Regions from separate parts of the Kitasatospora sp. HPM-01-4 genome, predicted to be linked through region 1. Evidence: riboswitches for the same ligand, from Rfam matches in the RefSeq annotation. Region 1 holds a riboswitch; each other region holds the start of a gene.
The links. A riboswitch is a leader RNA that binds a small molecule or an ion and turns the genes downstream of it on or off. The one in region 1 is predicted to bind S-adenosylmethionine.
Positions count from the first base shown of each region.

Region 1 (5,451 bases):
CGGGATCGTCGAGGTGGGCGATGGTGCCCAGGGCCTGGAACTGGGGATCCGCGAGGATGTCGCCGGCGTGGTAGATCGGGGCGACGGCGGCCCGGGCCTCTTCGAAGGCGGCGATCACCTCGGAGCTGTCGCGTTCGGCGATCCAGTCTCCGACGGCGGCGTCCAGTTCCTCGACGTGGGCGGCGCGGCCGTGGCCGTCGGCGAACCAGGGCTGTGCGGCGAGGTCGGGGCGGCCGACCAGGTGGAGGACGCGCTCGGCGATGCTCTGGGCGCTGGTGGACACGGCCACCCAGCGTCCGTCGCGGCAGCGGTAGGTGTTGCGCGGGGCGTTGTTGACGGAGCGGTTGCCGACCCGCTCCTGGACCAGGCCGAGCTGCTGGAAGACGGTCAGCTGCGGGCCGAGCACGGCCAGGATCGGCTCCAGCAGCGACAGGTCGATCACCTGGCCGCGCCCGGTGCGCTCGCGGGCCCGCAGGGCGGCGAGCACGGTGAAGGCCCCGGCGATGCCGGCGATGCCGTCGGCCAGGCCGAAGGGCGGCAGGGTCGGCGGCCCGTCGGGTTGGCCGGTGCTGTGGGCGAAACCGCTCATCGCCTCGGCGAGGGTGCCGAAGCCGGCCCGCTCGCGCATCGGCCCGACCTGGCCGAAACCGGTGACGCGCAGCAGGACCAGGCGCGGGTTGACGGCGGCGAGGGCCGGATGGTCCAGGCCCCACCGCTCGAAGGTGCCGGGGCGGAAGTTCTCCACCACCACGTCGGCGTCGCGGGCGAGTTGGAGGAAGAGCTCGCGCCCCTGGGCGGTGCCGAGGTTCAGGGTGACGGCGCGTTTGTTGCGGGCGACGGTCTTCCACCACAGCGACACCCCGCCGACCTGTGCCCCGTTACCGCGGGCCGGGTCCCCGCGCGGGTGCTCGATCTTGATGACATCCGCTCCGAAGTCGCCGAGCAGGCTCGCGGCCAGTGGTCCGGCGAAGAGCGTGGCCGCGTCCAGGACCCGCAGCCCGGCCAGCGGCGGCGTGCTGGTCTCGTGGTGTGGCATGTGGCTCCCCTCTCTTGGTAAGGCTTACCGTAAGCCTTACGGTCGTCCTTACGCTAGGCTGGCGCCGCAGTCGACGCAAGGGGTTGATGAGGGATGAGCGCCGAAGCCGGAGCCCCGGCGGGCCGGAGGGCGAGGCGGCGGGCCCGCGGCGCCCTGACGGCGGATCAGATCGTGGACGCCGCAATGGAGATCACCCAGCAGGAGGGCCTGGAGGCGCTCAGCATGCCCCGGCTCGCCCGCCGGCTCGGCTGCGGCGTGATGACCATCTACGGCCACGTGGACGGCCGTGATCAGCTGCTGAACCTGCTGTGCTCGCGCATCCTGGGCGGCCTGGAGCTTGAGCGGACCGCCGGGACCGGCGGCCGGGAGGCGCTGACCCGATTCGCCCTCGCCCTGCGCGAGCGCATGCTGCGCTTCCCCGCCCTCGCCCACCTGCTGGCCCAGCGCAAGCTGTGGAGCCCGGAGGTCGCCGGGCTCGTCGAGTGGCTGCTCGCCGAACTGACCGCGGACGGACGCACCCTGGAGGAGGCGGTGGCCGCCTACCGCCTCGTGCTGGCCCACACCCTCGGCAGCGTGCTCTACGAGATCCCGCGCACCGGCGCCGAGCAGGAGGCCGAGTACGCCGCCTGGTGGCGCCACACCCTCGCCGACCTGCCCGCCACCGCCTACCCGCTGCTGCACGCCGCCGGGGAGCGCCTCGGCGAGGCCCCGGCCACAGGTCAGTTCCGGGCCGGGATCGAGGCCCTGCTGGACGGACTCGGCTCCCCCCGTCACAGCTGAGCGGCGGACCGGCGGCCGGTCACCTGACCGACCCTGAAGCCCGTTCCGGAAGGTCGGCGCCGGGCATTTCTCCTGTGCGGGTGGGGTGTTGCGGGCTGAGCCGGTGTCGGTGGAGACGGGTCTGCGGGCGCGGCGGTCCGAGGGCCCGGAGCGAGTGGTGCGCGAGCGCGGCGGGCACCGTCACGGCGTGCAGCCGGTAGGCGCGCATTGGTCCCGGCCGGCCCGGAGACTCAGGGACGCCGGCGCGATCAGACCCCGGTGACGGCCGGAGGCCATGTGCCACGAACGTCCGGCAGTTCTCCACCTGGTCGATGCGACGATGTCCCGTTCGCCGGAGCGTATTCGGGCAGCCTCCCGCGCGTGAGGGTGGGGGAGGTTTGACGGGCGGCCCGGGGAATCTTGTATGGTTCCTCGCGAATCATCCAGAGGGGTGGAGGGACCGGCCCTACGAAGCCCCGGCAACTCCCCGGTCGACCCGGCGTCCGAAGTACGCGCCGTGCCGCCCGGGATCAGTGCCAACTCCGGCCTGTCGCCAACGTGGCGCGGGAAAGATGAGGAGACACGGTGCTCTCTGTGCTGTCCTTCGCCCGGGCGCTTCCCGCCCCGGCCCTTCCGCGTACCCGTCTCGTGTCCGGCGCAGGCAATCGGCCGACTCTTCCGGCCTGTCCCCGCTGACCGCCCCCGCTCCCCGCCCGGAGCACCTCCGCGAGCGCAACCCACCCGCCGCTCGCGGGACTTGAGACTGGAGTACCCATTCATGGAGAACACGAGCGGCGTCGGCGTGCTCGACAAGGCCACCTTGATCCTCGGCAGCCTGGAGGCAGGCCCCAGCACCCTGGCCGGACTGGTCGCCGCCACCGGTCTGGCGCGGCCCACCGCCCACCGACTCGCCGTCGCACTCGAACACCACCGCCTGGTCACCAGGGACACGCTGGGCCGGTTCATCCTCGGCCCCCGACTCGCCGAACTCTCCGCTGCCGCAGGCGAGGACCGCCTGCTGGCCGCGGCCGGCCCGGTCCTCACCCACCTGCGCGACGTCACCGGCGAGAGCGCCCAGCTCTACCGCCGGCAGGGCGAGATCCGCATCTGCGTCGCCGCCGCCGAGCGGCTCTCCGGCCTGCGGGACACCGTCCCGGTCGGCATCGCCCTTCCGATGAAGGCCGGTTCGGCCGCCCAGATCCTGCTCGCCTGGGAGGAGCCCGAGCGCCTCCACCGCGGACTCCAGGGTGCCGGCTTCACCGCCACCGCCCTCAGCGGCGTACGGCGCCGCGGCTGGGCCCAGTCCATCGGCGAACGCGAGCCCGGCGTCGCCTCCGTCGCCGCCCCCGTCCGCGGCCCGTCCAACCGGGTCGTGGCCGCCGTCTCCGTCTCCGGTCCGATCGAACGCCTCACCCGCCACCCCGGCGCACACCTCTCCCAGGCCGTCGTCAACGCCGCCGACCGCCTCACCGAAGCGCTGCGCCAGCCCTGACCGGCCCCACCGACTCCCGCGACCCCGCACCCACCGCCCCCAGCGCACGCCGACTCCGCGGACCACGAAGCCCTGGTCGAGACCGGTACGGCGTAAGGGGAGGGCGACGGGGTAGCCACCCACATGGACAGCCGTACGGAGGTGATGACGGTGGACTACGAGCAGCTGCGGGAACGCGGGCAACAGCTGAGGATCGACGCCATCCGCGCGGCGGATGCCGAGGGATCCGGCCATCCCACGTCCTCGATGTCCGCGGCGGATCTGATGGCCGTCCTGTCGGCCAACCATCTGCGGTACGACTGGGACGAGCCGTCCAATCCCGGAAACGATCACCTGATCTTCTCCAAGGGCCATGCGTAGCCCCTGCTCTACGCGATGTTCAAGGCCGCGGGGGCGATCTCGGACGAGGAACTGCTCGAATTCCGCACGGAAGGCAGCCCGTCGGAAGGCCATCCGACGCCGCGCCTGCCGTGGGTGGAGGTGGCCACCGGCTCACTCGGCCAGGGTCTGCCGATCGGCGTCGGCCTCGCCCTGGCGGGCCGACGGCTGGACGGTCTGCCGTACCGTGTGTGGGTGCTGTGCGGGGACAGCGAAATGGCCGAAGGCTCGATGTGGGACTGCGCACAACGCGTGGCAAGACTTCCGTGATCTACCCGGCGGACGAGGCCTTCCCTGTCGGCGGCAGCAAGCTGCCCCGGGCGACGACCGAGGACCAGATCACCATCGTGGCCGCCGGAACCAATGCACGAGGCGCTCCGGGCAGCCGACCGGCTCGCTGACGACGGCATCAAGGCACGCGTCGTCGACCTCTACTCGCTCAAACCCGTCGACACCGCCACGCTGCGTGCTGCCGCTTCCCTGACCGGCCGTTTCGTCACGGTGGAGGACCCCCGGCCCGAGGGCGGCCTGGGCGACGCCGTCCAGGAGGCCTTCGCCGACGGCACCCAGGCACCCCGTATCGTCCGGCTCGCCGTCCGCGGCAAGCTGGCCTCCGCCACTCCCACCGAGCAGCTTCACGCCGCCGGCATCGACGCGGACGCGATCACCGCCGCGGCACTGAGCCTGCTCGACGGGCAGCCAGGTGGTCACGCGGTCTGAAGTTCCTTCACCGCTTCTTTCGACAGGCTGACCCGGACCAGCGCGGCGGCCAGTCGGGCGTGGTCCCCCGGAGCCACCAAATCCCCGAGCCCGCGGGGCGTGTGCGGCAGGCCGAGCTCCTTGGCGGTCTTGCACGCCCGGTCGTCGAAGAACGGCCGCAGTCGCGGCCACACCGCCTGGACCTCTCGGCAGAAGATGTCCGCGCCGACGGGCCCGATCCTCGGGACCTCCTGCAGCAGGTCCCGCAGCGCGTCCAGGTCGTCGTCGGCCTCCTTCCGCATCCTCCGCAGATCGCCGTGCCAGCGTTCGAGCACGAGCCGCGCCCCGTGGCCGAGGGCTGTCGCGGTGCTCTCGTCGTACCGGACGTAGTGGGCCCGGCCCAGCGCGTCCACCCGGTCCTGCCAGGTCGAGTCGGCCATCGCCCGAGGGGTTCGGAGCCCGGCCACGAACAGTTGCCGGGCGGCACCGGTGGCCGTGTCGGCCTTGATCCGGATCGAGCACAGCACCACGAGCACCAGCAGCTGGTACAGCGGCGCCGGCTTGTCGCGCAGCGTGATGCCGGCCTCCGCGGCATACGTTCGGCCGTGTTCGGACAGCAGCCTGGATGTGATCGTGTCAGTTGTCATCGCCAGGGCACCTCGCCTTTCCTTCACACGGCTTCCGTGGTTGCGGTTGCCCGGAATCCCTGCCCTCACGCCCGGTCGGAGCCTGTGCACCCCTGAGCGCCTGTGCACCCCTGAGCGGCGCACCGGTCCAACGTGTCAGAACGGACCGGTTGGACAGATGCTCGATAGAGGCGGACCAGAGCCGCGCTCGAGGAGTGGAGGACGATGCCTGGATCGGACACGTTGGCGGAGTACCGCCGGAGGCGGGACTTCCGCAGGACCCGCGAGCCCAGGGGAAGGAACAGTGACGCGGCCGACTCGGAGTCCGTGTTCGTGGTGCAGATCCACGACGCCAGCACGCTGCACTTCGACTTCCGGCTGGAGGTCGACGGCGTGCTCAGGTCCTGGGCGGTTCCCAAGGGGCCGTCCGACGACCCGCACGACAAGCGGCTGGCGATGCC
Region 1 covers NZ_JBPQGP010000005.1:8,426,782-8,432,232, forward strand. The annotation lists gene ACSMTC_RS36625 (CaiB/BaiF CoA transferase family protein) at 1-1,036, opposite strand, end outside; gene ACSMTC_RS36630 (TetR/AcrR family transcriptional regulator) at 1,208-1,816, shown strand; SAM riboswitch class I at 2,232-2,374, shown strand; gene ACSMTC_RS36635 (IclR family transcriptional regulator) at 2,574-3,287, shown strand; partial or broken gene ACSMTC_RS36640 (transketolase C-terminal domain-containing protein) at 3,438-4,385, shown strand; gene ACSMTC_RS36645 (endonuclease) at 4,373-5,011, opposite strand; gene ACSMTC_RS36650 (DNA polymerase ligase N-terminal domain-containing protein) at 5,216-5,451, shown strand, end outside.

Region 2 (5,451 bases), 2.1 Mb from region 1:
CCCTGCCGCCGGCGCCTCGACCGCGGCCGCTTCAGCCCCGACGGCTTCGAGCCCGGTCGGCTCGGCCTCGGGCCCGGGCGCGGCACCGGCCACCGGGACGGCACCGGTCCGATCCACAGCGGGCGGACGCCCCTGCGGCTCGGCCGGCCCCCTCGCTGTGTCCACCACGTCCTCGGCTCCGATCCTGCTCTGCGGGTCCCGCACGGCCCCTTGCCGCTGCCCTCACACCCACCGCTCTCTGCAATTGTCCCGTGTACCGTGCCCCGCCCGGGACCCGGTCACACACCGGGGCGACAAGCCCCGCCCCATGGGACAGCGGCCCCTCCCGGACCGCGCCGCCAGGCGCTCGGTACCGGGACGGGGCCGTCGGGGTTCAGGCGCCCGGCCGCTCCCCGGCACCGGGACGGGCCACCAGCTCCACCTGGTCCACCGCGTTGCACCAGCGGCAGCGCACCGACTCGATGGTCTCGGCCAGCACCTCGGTCTCCTCCACCCTGGACTCGCCCGCGAGGTCGAAGTGCAGGTACTCCACGACCTTCGCCGAGCGGGTCACGTCGAACCGTGTCAGGTTGCCGCAGAGGGTGCAGCGCCAGCGGGTCTCGGCGGTGGGGGCGGCGATGCTCATCGGGCCGGTCCTCTCTCGGTGCGTTCCCCGGACTCTCGCCCAGGTCGGCTGCGGTGGCTGGTGCGGTAGGTATGGCGGCCCAAGCCTATTGCCTGCCCGTACCCGGCCCGCCACCCGGTGCGGACCTGCGCGGCCGCGACCGGCGGACAAGACCGCCCGGCGATAGGGAGCGTGGGTGAAGAAGGGGGTCCCCCCGCCCGATGGCGGGCAAGGACGGCCCCTCCCGCCCGATGGCGGGCAAGGAGGGAGAGAGAGCTATCGGCACGCGACGCCGCGGGCCCTATCGCCGGTCGGTCTAGCCCGCACGCAGTACCCCTCGGTGTCGTCCGGGACCGCCCGAGGAATGCTCGTCTCCATGGCGACCCCCGTCCTCGACCACCTCCCCGCTCAGGACGGCGTCCCGCCCGTCAGGGCCCCGGTGGTCACCCTCGCCCTGATCGCGGTCAGCGCGGCACTGCTGCTGGCCGGCCCCAGCGTCGGCCTCAACCCGGCCTACGGCACCGGCCCGGCCCGGGTCTGCGCCGAACAGCGCTACGAACAGCGCTGGGGAGCGGTACCCGCCGAACTGGTCTCGGGCCGCCCGCTGACCGCCGCTCAGCTGGCCACCCTGCCGCCGGTGGTACCCGGCTGCCGGTTCTCCCCCGACCCGGGCAAGATCCCCGCCCTGTCGGTGCTCACCGCCTTCTTCGTCCACGCCGGCTGGCTGCACCTGCTCGGCAACATGCTCTTCCTCTTCGTCTTCGGCCCCGGCGTCGAGGAGCGCTTCGGCCGGACCCGCTTCCTGCTCGGCTACCTCACCGTCGGCGCGCTGGCCACCTACGGCTACGCCTGCGCGCAGGTGCACTCCCAGGAGGCGGTACGCGCACTGGTCGGCGCCTCGGGGGCGATCTCCGGGGTGCTCGGCGCCTACCTGCGGCTCTACCCGAGGGCCCGGGTCACCGCACTGGTGCCGCTGCTGTTCTTCCTGCCGCTGCGCTTCCCCGCCTGGCTGGTGCTCGGGCTGTGGTTCGCGACGCAGTGGTGGTCGGTGCACTCGGGCGGCTCCGAGGTGGCGTACCTGGTGCACGTGATCGGCTTCACCGCCGGCTACCTGGCCACCTGGGCGGCGACGCTGACCCGCCCCGATACGCTGGCCCCCTCCCCACGGACAGGAGCCGACGAGTGATCACCGCGATCGTACTCATCAAGACCAGCGTCGACCGGATCCCCGAGATCGCCGAGGCCATCGCCGCCCTTGAGGGCGTCAGCGAGGTGTACTCGGTGACCGGCAGCTACAACCTGGTGGCGATGGTCCGGGTGCGGCGGCACGACGATCTGGCCGAGGTGATCCCCGGCAGGCTCAACAAGGTCCCCGGAGTGCTGGACACCCAGACCCAGATCGCCTTCCGCACCTACTCCCAGCACGACCTGGAGGCCGCCTTCGCGCTGGGCCTCGACGAGTAGCGGTCCCCTGCGCGGACCACGGGCGCCGCGCCCGGCAGGAGGGGCTACGCGCGCTCGCGCCGGGTGTCCGCCACGCAGCGCCCGCCCTCGCTGCGGTAGGTCCACCGCGCGCCGTCCGTGACCAGTTCGCGGACGGCCGCCAGGAAGCGGTCCAGGTGCTCGTCGGGCGTCCCCGCGCCGAAGCTGACCCGGATCGCGTTCAGACCGCGCTCACCGGGCAGCGAGGGCTCGGGCGCACCGCACTCCGAAGGTGCCGCCTCCTCGCCGCCCAGCAGCGTACGGACCAGCGGGTGCGCGCAGAACAGCCCGTCCCGCACTCCGATCCCGTACTCGGCGGAGAGCGCCGCCGCGAAGTGCGAGCTGTTCCAGCCCTGCACCACGAACGAGAGCACCCCCACCCGCGCGGAGTCGGCGCCGAACAGGCTGAGCACCCTCACCTCGGGGATCCGGGCCAGGCCGGCCTTCAGCCGCTCCACCAGCCGCCGCTCCCGGGCCTGAAGCGCGTCGAACCCGGCCTCGGTCAGCGCCCGGCAGGCCGAGGCGATGGCATAGGCGCCGATCACGTTGGGCGACCCCGCCTCGTGCCTGGCCGGCCCCTGGTGCCATGCGACGGCCACCTCACCGTCCGCCGCCCTGGCCACCGTGCGGCTGGCACCGCCGCCCGCCAGGTACGGCTCGGCCGCGTCCAGCCAGTCGCTCCGCCCGGCCAGCACTCCCGCGCCGAAGGGCGCGTACAGCTTGTGGCCGGAGAAGGCGATCCAGTCGACGTCCAGCTCGCGGACGGAGACCCGGTGGTGCGGGGCCAGCTGCGCGGCGTCCAGCACGACCCGGGCACCGTGCCGGTGGGCGACCTCGGTCAGCTCGGCGACCGGCCACAGCTCCCCGGTCACGTTCGACGCACCGGTCACACAGAACAGCAGCGGGCACCCGGGCCCGTTCGAGGCGGCCTCGGCCAGCGCGGCGTCCAGCGCGGCGACCGCCTCGGCGTGCGAGCGCGGGGCCCGCAGGTAACCGACCGTCAGTCCGCGGCGGCGCCACGGCAGCAGCGAGGCGTGGTGCTCGGTCTCGAAGGCGAACACCCGGGTGTCCGCCGGAACCGCCCCGGCCAGCAGGTTGAGCGAGTCGGTGGTGGCCCGGGTGAACACCACCTGGTCGTCCTCCCGCAGGTCGAGGAAGTCGGCGACGGTCCGGCGGCTCTGCTCGAACAGGTCGGTGGACAGCTGCGAGAGGTAGCCGGCACCGCGGTGCACGCTACCGTAGTACGGGGCGTAGGCGGCGACGTCGTCCCAGACCCGCTGGAGCGCCGGGGCGCTGGCGGCGTAGTCGAGCGCGGCGTACGTGACCTTCTCACCGCTGACCAGCGGGACCTGGACGTCATGGCCGAGGACGGTGAGCGGGACGCTGACGTCGGCGGTGGCGGAGGTGGCGGACATGGATGCACTCCTGCGAGGTCGGGGACCCCGGGAGTACGGATGTGCCGGGTGTCCGCGCTTGCCGCGCGGACGGATCGCCACGCAGCCCGGTCCTCACCCAGGGCACCCCGCCACGGACGGAGGGTTGCCGGACAGCAAGCTGGGGCTTGACGCTGTCACTCATGACCTGCGCTGGACTCTAGGGCAGCCTTCGAAGAACGGTCAACCGACATCCCGGAGTTCGGACACACCCGGGTCCCGCACCCGCAGGGGCGGGCGGACAAGGGCCCCTCGCCCTGGTCCGCCCGCCCCTGTCCAAGGGACCGGGCCGGGCCTCAACGCCGGGTGGTCGCCTCCGCCCACCGCTTGAGGACGTCCTGCGCGGCCCCCGAGTCGATGGCGGCCGCCGCCCGCTCCATCCCGGCCTTGAGCTGCTCGGCCAGCGGCGCGGCCGTCAGGTCCAGCGCCACCAGCGCGGCCGCGGTGTTGAGCAGGACGGCATCCCGCACCGGCCCGCGCTCCCCGCCGAGGACCCGGCGTGCGACACCCGCGTTGTACTCGGCGTCGGCCCCGCGCAGCGCCTCGATACCGACCAGCTCGATGCCGACGTCACGCGGGTCGAAGGCGTTCTCGGTGATCCGACCGTCCTTCACGATCCAGACGCGCGAGGTGGTCGAGACGGTCAGTTCGTCCAGGCCGTCGTCACCGCGGAAGACCAGCGCGGAGGAGCCCCGCCGGGCCAGCACGCCCGCGATCAGCCCGGCCAGCCGGGTGTCGAAGCAGCCGATCGCGTGCGCGGTGACATGGGCCGGGTTGGTGAGCGGCCCGAGGATGTTGAAGGCGGTCGGCACCGCGAGGTCACGCCGGGCGGGCGCGGCGTGCCGCATCGCCGGGTGGAACCTGGCGGCGAAGCAGAACGTCAGGCCGACCTCCTCGGCCACCTCGGCGACCCGGCGGGCACTGAGGTCCAGGCTGACGCCGAGCCGCTCCAGCACGTCGGAGGAACCGCTCGCCGAGGAGCTCGCCCGGTTGCCGTGCTTGACCACCTTCGCCCCGGCGGCCGCCGCCACGATCGCCGACATGGTGGAGATGTTGACGGTCTTCGCCCGGTCGCCGCCGGTGCCGACGATGTCCACCGCGGGACCGGGGATGTGCAGCGGCTCGGCGTGCGCGTACATCGACTCGACCAGTCCGGCGATCTCGTCCACCGTCTCGCCCTTGGCCCGCAGCGCCACCATGAACCCGGCCACCTGCACCGGGGTCGCCTCACCGCTCATGATCCGGTCCATCGCCCAGGCCGCGTCGGCCTGGGCGAGGTCGGTACCTGACAGCAGGGTGCTCAGGATGTCCGGCCAGGTGCGGATCACCTGCGCGGGGTCGATACCGCCGTTCGCAGGGTTCACGTTCACCATGGCTGACTCCAGCTCTCGTGTTTCACCGAAAGGAATGGAGTCAGCCTATCCACCGGGCGGGTGGCCGTGCCGTGGCCTTCTCTCCTGTCGGTGCGTACCGAGACCTTCGGCCCGCACCCGCGGATCAGTTCCGGGCCGGCGTCCGCGCCTCGATCCGGGCCCGGAGCAGGGTGGCGACGGCCTTGCCCAGGGCCACCGGGTCGACCGGCTGGGAGATCGCCGCGTCCGCCCGGCTCCAGGCGGCCAGCCAGGAGTCCTGCGGCCGGCCGATCAGTGCCAGCACCGGCGGGCAGCCGTAGATCTCGTCCTTGATCTGCCGGCCCACCCCGAGTCCGCCGGCCGGGACGGCCTCGCCGTCGAGGATGCAGAGGTCGACCCCACCGCGCTCCAGCGCCTTCAGCACCGCGGGAACCGTCGCGCACTCCAGGTAGCGCAGCTCCGGCAGGTCCGCGGCGGGCCGCCGGCCGAGCGCGAGGGTCACCTGCTCCCGAGTGTTGCGGTCGTCGCTGTAGACCAGAACGGTGAGCGTCTCGTCGGTCGTGTGCGCCATGGGCCCTGC
Region 2 covers NZ_JBPQGP010000005.1:6,312,174-6,317,624, reverse strand. The annotation lists gene ACSMTC_RS27570 (hypothetical protein) at 374-625, opposite strand; gene ACSMTC_RS27565 (rhomboid family intramembrane serine protease) at 981-1,790, shown strand; gene ACSMTC_RS27560 (Lrp/AsnC family transcriptional regulator) at 1,787-2,068, shown strand; gene ACSMTC_RS27555 (aminotransferase class V-fold PLP-dependent enzyme) at 2,113-3,501, opposite strand; SAM riboswitch class IV at 3,551-3,668, opposite strand; gene trpD (anthranilate phosphoribosyltransferase) at 3,816-4,892, opposite strand; gene ACSMTC_RS27545 (response regulator) at 5,017-5,442, opposite strand.
Region 2: another riboswitch for S-adenosylmethionine. It lies ahead of ACSMTC_RS27555 (aminotransferase class V-fold PLP-dependent enzyme); the one in region 1 lies ahead of ACSMTC_RS36635 (IclR family transcriptional regulator).

Region 3 (5,451 bases), 3.6 Mb from region 1:
GCCCCCGGGGAGCGGTCAGTCCAGGGCGCGCAGCTGGTCCAGGAACCACCGCTGGGGCGGGAGCGCGGTGGCCGCGGCGGCCAGGCGCTTGGTCCGGTCGGCGCGTTCACCGGCGGGCATGGTCAGGCCCCGGTGCAGGGCGTCGGCGGTGGCGACGATGTCGTACGGGTTCACCGGGAGGGCGTCGTCGGCGAGTTCGGCGTAGGCGCCGGCCTCGCGGGAGAGCACCAGGGCGCACCCGGCGTCGGAGACCACCGGAACCTCCTTGGCGACCAGGTTCATCCCGTCCCTGATCGGGTTGACCAGCGCCACGTCGGCAAGCCGGTAGGCGGCCAGCGAGCGCGGGAAGTCGTCGTTGACGTGCAGGATCAGCGGGTGCCAACTCGCCGTGCCGAACTCGTCGTTGATCTCCTGGGCGATCCGCTGGACGGCCGCCGTGTACTCCCGGTACTCGGGCAGGTCGTGGCGCGAGGGGTAGGCGAAGGCGATGTGCACCACCCGGTCCCGCCACTCGGGGCGGGTGCGCAGCAGGTGCCGGTAGGCGAGCAGGCCGCGGACGATGTTCTTGCTCAGCTCGGTCCGGTCCACCCGGACGACGGTCCGGCGCGGCGTCCCGTCGGCCGAGGCGCCGACCGACTCGCGCAGGGCGGCCAGCCTGGCGTCCACGTCCGGCTGGTGGGCCCGGGTGCGGAGGAAGTCGGCGTCGGCGCCGAGGCCGTGCACACCGAGCCGGACGGTGCGGCCGGCGGGGGCGCCCTCGGCCGGGGACGGGGGGAGGGTGACGGTGAGGGCGTCCCGGTCCACCGTCGCGCCGAGCACCGCCTCGCAGCAGTCGGCGAAGGCGAGGGCCCAGCGGAGCGTCAGGAAGGCCGCCCGGTCGGCGCCGAGGATGCCGTTCAGCACCGCCTCGGCGACGTCGTCCGGCAGCATCCGGTAGTACTCGGGCGGGGCCCAAGGGGTGTGCGAGAAGTGGCCGATGCGCAGGTCGGGGCGGAGTTCGCGGAGCAGGGCCGGGACCAGTGAGAGGTGGTAGTCCTGGACGAGCACCGCCGCGCCCGGGGCGGCCTCGGCGGCCAGTGCCCGGGCGAAGGCGGTGTTGTACGCCTGGTAGGACTCCCACTCGCGGCGGAACCGCTCGTCGAACAGCGGCGAGACCGGGGTGTCGTACAGCAGGTGGTGGACGAACCACAGGCTGGAGTTGGCGATCCCGTTGTAGGCGCGGTTGAAGGTGCCCGGGTCGATGTCGAGCATCCGCACGGCCTGGCCGCCGACCTCGAAGCCGCCCAGGTCCAGCCGGCCCTCGGGGGAGCGGCGGACCGCCGCGCGGTCGGCGTCGCCGAGCGCCGCGCAGACCCAGACACAGGAGGGGTCGTCGATCGAGGAGAGGCCGGAGACCAGGCCGCCACCGCCCCGGCGCAGGGTCAGTGAGCCGTCGTCCTCGAGGGTGAAGGACACCGGGCCGCGGTTCGAGGCCACCAGGATCGGTGCCCTGCCGGTCGGATTCGAACGTTCGGTCGCGAAGTCGGCCATCAGTCCTCTTCTCAGGGCCGCGGATTCATCCGAAGGGATGGGCTCCCGGTGTGCGGTGGCTGGGAGCACTGCGGATCCGTACGGTCGGTGACCTGCTCACAGGCAGCGGTCAGGGCTTGGCCGTCATGAGGTTCTGCGGAGCCGGGTGAGAAGCCTCCCCCTTGGCGGGGAGGAGTCACGAGGTTCCACGGGGCCACCGAGTGGGAAGCCCTCTCGTCGCGAGAGGGAGGGGTCACGTCTTCAACCTTGCCGGGCGGCACTGGCCGCAAACCACGCGCACCTCAGGCGGCACATCGCGGCGGCCGCACCGCGCGGGCCGTCACCCGGCGGCGCGGCGCACCGGGTGCTCCGCGTACTCCGGGACCGTCCGCATCGGGGGCCGCTCCAGCGCCGTGACCGGGTGGGTGTGGGAGGTGAAGCCGTGCTCGAGCGGGTCGCGGGTGAACTGGGTGAGGTGCGGGTGGACCAGGTCGGCCGCCGACTTGAGGCGGTGGGTGCGCTCCAGGCGTTCCAGGGCCGTGCGGTAGATGGTGGCGGCCATCCGGCCGAGGGCCTGCGCGTCCTGGTGGCGGTGGTGCCGGACGCCGACGTCCACCTGGGCCAGGGCGTCGAGGCCGACCTCGTCCAGCGCGTCCACCAGCAGGCCGAGTTCCACCCCGTACCCGGTCGGGAAGTGCAGCCGCTCCAGCAGTGAACGCCGCGCCGCGTACTCCCCGCCCAGCGGCTGGACGAACCCGGCCAGCTGCGGCCAGTGCAGGTTGAGCAGCGGCCGCGCGACCAGTTCGGTGACCCGGCCGCCCCCGGCGGGCACCACCGCGCCCTCGGTCTCCAGGGGCCGGTCGTACATCGCCTTGACCAGCTGGATCCCGGGATCGGTGAGCAGCGGCCCGACGATCCCGGAGACGAACGCCGGGTCGAACTCGCGCAGGTCGGCGTCGATGAAGCAGACGATCTCACCGGAGGTGGCCAGCAGCGAGCGCCAGAGCACCTCGCCCTTGCCGGGCACGGCGGGTATCCGCGGCAGCAGGTCGTCGCGGTGCACCACCCGGGCACCGGCGGCGGCGGCCAGTTCGGCGGTCCGGTCCACCGAGCCGGAGTCGACCACCACCAGCTCGTCGACCAGCGGCAGCCGCTCCATCAGTTCGCGCCGGATCGTCCGGACGATCTCCCCGACCGTCGGCTCCTCGTCCAGCGCGGGCAGCACCACGCTGACCGTGCCTGCCCGGCCGGCCGCCCGCTTGGCCGCCAGCAGCGCCTCGGCGGGACGGTCGGCGGCCGTCCAGGAATGGTCGCGCAGCCAGCGCTCCACCTCCGGCAACGGGGCCTCGGTCTGCTGGTCGAGCACGGTGTCGCTCCTTGTGGTCGGGTGGCAACGGACGGGTCCGTCTCGCGGGTCGGACGCTCTCCTTTGAGCTTGACACCTTCGGCTACAGTCTTCGTAACTCGGCCGGACCTTCGCATCGCGGGGTCGGTCGCGCCGCGTCACCGGCATCACCAGGGTGACCACAACTTCACAGAGCTCATCCAGAGGGACTGAGGGAACGGCCCGTTGACGTCCCGGCAACCTTCTCGCTCGGCAGGCACACAGGCCCCGGCGGGACAGGTGCCAATTCCGGCCCGTGACGCGACCGCGCCATGGGGAAGATGAGGAGAGAGGCCTCCGCCATCATGGCTACCGCTACCCAAGTACCTGTCGCCACCGTCGACCTCGGCCCCGCCACCGCGCTGTCCTGCCGCGAGTGCGGCACCCGCTTCCCCCTCGGTCCGAGCTTCGCCTGCCTGGAGTGCTTCGGTCCGCTGGAGATCGCCTACGACTTCGGCTCCGCGGAGGCTTCCGGTCAGGGCGCCGAGGAGCTCCGCCGGCGGATCGAGGCCGGCCCGGCCAGCATCTGGCGCTACGCCCCGCTGCTGCCCGTCCCGGCCGACGTGGCCGGCAAGCCCAACCTGAACCCCGGCTGGACCCCGTTGGTCAAGGCCGACAACCTGGGCCGGGAGCTGGGCTTCACCGCACAGCTGCACATCAAGGACGACTCCGGCAACCCGACCCACTCCTTCAAGGACCGGGTGGTCGCCTGCGCCATCGAGGCGGCCCGCGCCTTCGACTTCACCACCCTGTCGTGCTCTTCGACCGGCAACCTGGCCGGTGCGGTGGGTGCGGCGGCGGCCCGGGCCGGGTTCAGGTCCTGCGTGTTCATCCCGCACGACCTGGAGCAGGGCAAGGTCGTGATGGCCGGCGTCTACGGCGGCGAACTGGTCGGCATCGAGGGCAACTACGACGATGTGAACCGGTTCTGCTCCGAGCTCATCGGCGACCCGGCCGGTGCGGGCTGGGGCTTCGTCAACGTCAACCTCCGCCCGTACTACGGCGAGGGCTCCAAGACCCTGGCGTACGAGATCTGCGAACAGCTCGGCTGGCGGCTGCCGGAGCAGATCGTGGTCCCGGTCGCCTCGGGCTCCCAGCTCACCAAGATCGACAAGGGGCTGCGGGAGCTGATCGGGCTCGGCCTGGTCGAGGACCGGCCGTACCGGATCTTCGGCGCCCAGGCCGAGGGCTGCTCCCCGGTGTCCGCCGCCTTCAAGGCGGGCCATGACGTGATCCGCCCGGTCAAGCCGGACACCATCGCCAAGTCGCTGGCGATCGGCAACCCGGCCGACGGCCCGTACGTGCTGGACATCGCCCGCCGCACCGGCGGCGCGGTCGAGGACGTCACCGACGCCGAGGTGGTGGCCGCGATCAGGCTGCTGGCCCGGACCGAGGGCATCTTCGCCGAGACCGCCGGCGGGGTGACCGTCGGCGTGCTGAAGAAGCTGGTCGAGACCGGCCGGCTGGACCCGGCCAAGGAGACCGTCGCGATCAACACCGGCGACGGCCTGAAGACCCTGGACGCGGTGGCCGACGCGGGCCTGACCGCCACCATCCGCCCGACGCTGGACTCCTTCCGCGCCGCCGGCCTGGCATCCGCCTGATCCCGCCCGCCCGGCGCCTCACGACCACCCCACCTAGGAGCTTCGCACCATGAGCGCTTCCGTCCGCATCCCGACCATCCTGCGCACCTACACCGGCGGTGCCGCCGAGGTGACCGCCGAGGGCGCGACCCTGGCCGCCGTCATCGCCGACCTGGACGCCAACCACCCCGGCATCGCCGCCCGCATCCTGGACGACACGGGCCGGCTGCGCCGCTTCGTCAACGTCTACGTCAACGACGACGACGTGCGCTTCGCGGAGGGCCTGGCGACCGAGATCGGGGACGGCGCCAGCGTCTCGGTCATCCCCGCGGTGGCAGGCGGCTGCTGACCGCCCGACAGCCGGCCCCGACGCCCCGGGGCTAGCACACCGGAGCCGTCGGCGGGCATGGAATGCCTATTTCCGTGCCGGTCGGCGGCTCTTGGCATGTCGATGGAAAAGTGCGACCTGAAGTGGAGGTAAAGTGCGCACGTGCCGGCGGACTCCCCGTCGGCGGTACTCCGGGAGCGCGCGGCCCGCGGCCGGCCGGCTACTGACGCTCCGACAGCCGATCGGGTACGCAGGGCTCTTCCGGCCGCTGAGACGGACCTCGGGCAGTCTGCCGCAGAGGATGTCAGGACGACGTCAGAAATTCACCGGCGATTTGCGGCCGTTCGTCCATTATGCCCGGCAGGAATCGGCACGGTGTGCCGCTTTTATCCCACGGCTTCCGAAAGCTTCCGGATGGAATTCCCAGAAGTTGGGCCTGTTGCAGAGGGCACCTGTCCGGATACATTCAGCGGCGGTCGCACGCAATCACCCGTCGGCCCGGCAACTCCCGGGGAACGGCGGAGGTTTGCGGCGTGCACGGCTGCGCCCAGGGGGGGTTCCCCGGGCCTGCCTACCAGCCTGGGCCCGCACCCTGCGGGTCCGTGAAGGGCCAGCACAGCACAAGGGGAGTTCGGAATGGCTCAGGG
Region 3 covers NZ_JBPQGP010000005.1:4,843,965-4,849,415, forward strand. The annotation lists gene ACSMTC_RS21095 (alpha,alpha-trehalose-phosphate synthase (UDP-forming)) at 16-1,530, opposite strand; gene ACSMTC_RS21100 (glucosyl-3-phosphoglycerate synthase) at 1,850-2,875, opposite strand; SAM riboswitch class I at 3,048-3,181, shown strand; gene thrC (threonine synthase) at 3,199-4,497, shown strand; gene ACSMTC_RS21110 (MoaD/ThiS family protein) at 4,547-4,825, shown strand; gene ACSMTC_RS21115 (cold-shock protein) at 5,441-5,451, shown strand, end outside.
Region 3: another riboswitch for S-adenosylmethionine. It lies ahead of thrC (threonine synthase); the one in region 1 lies ahead of ACSMTC_RS36635 (IclR family transcriptional regulator).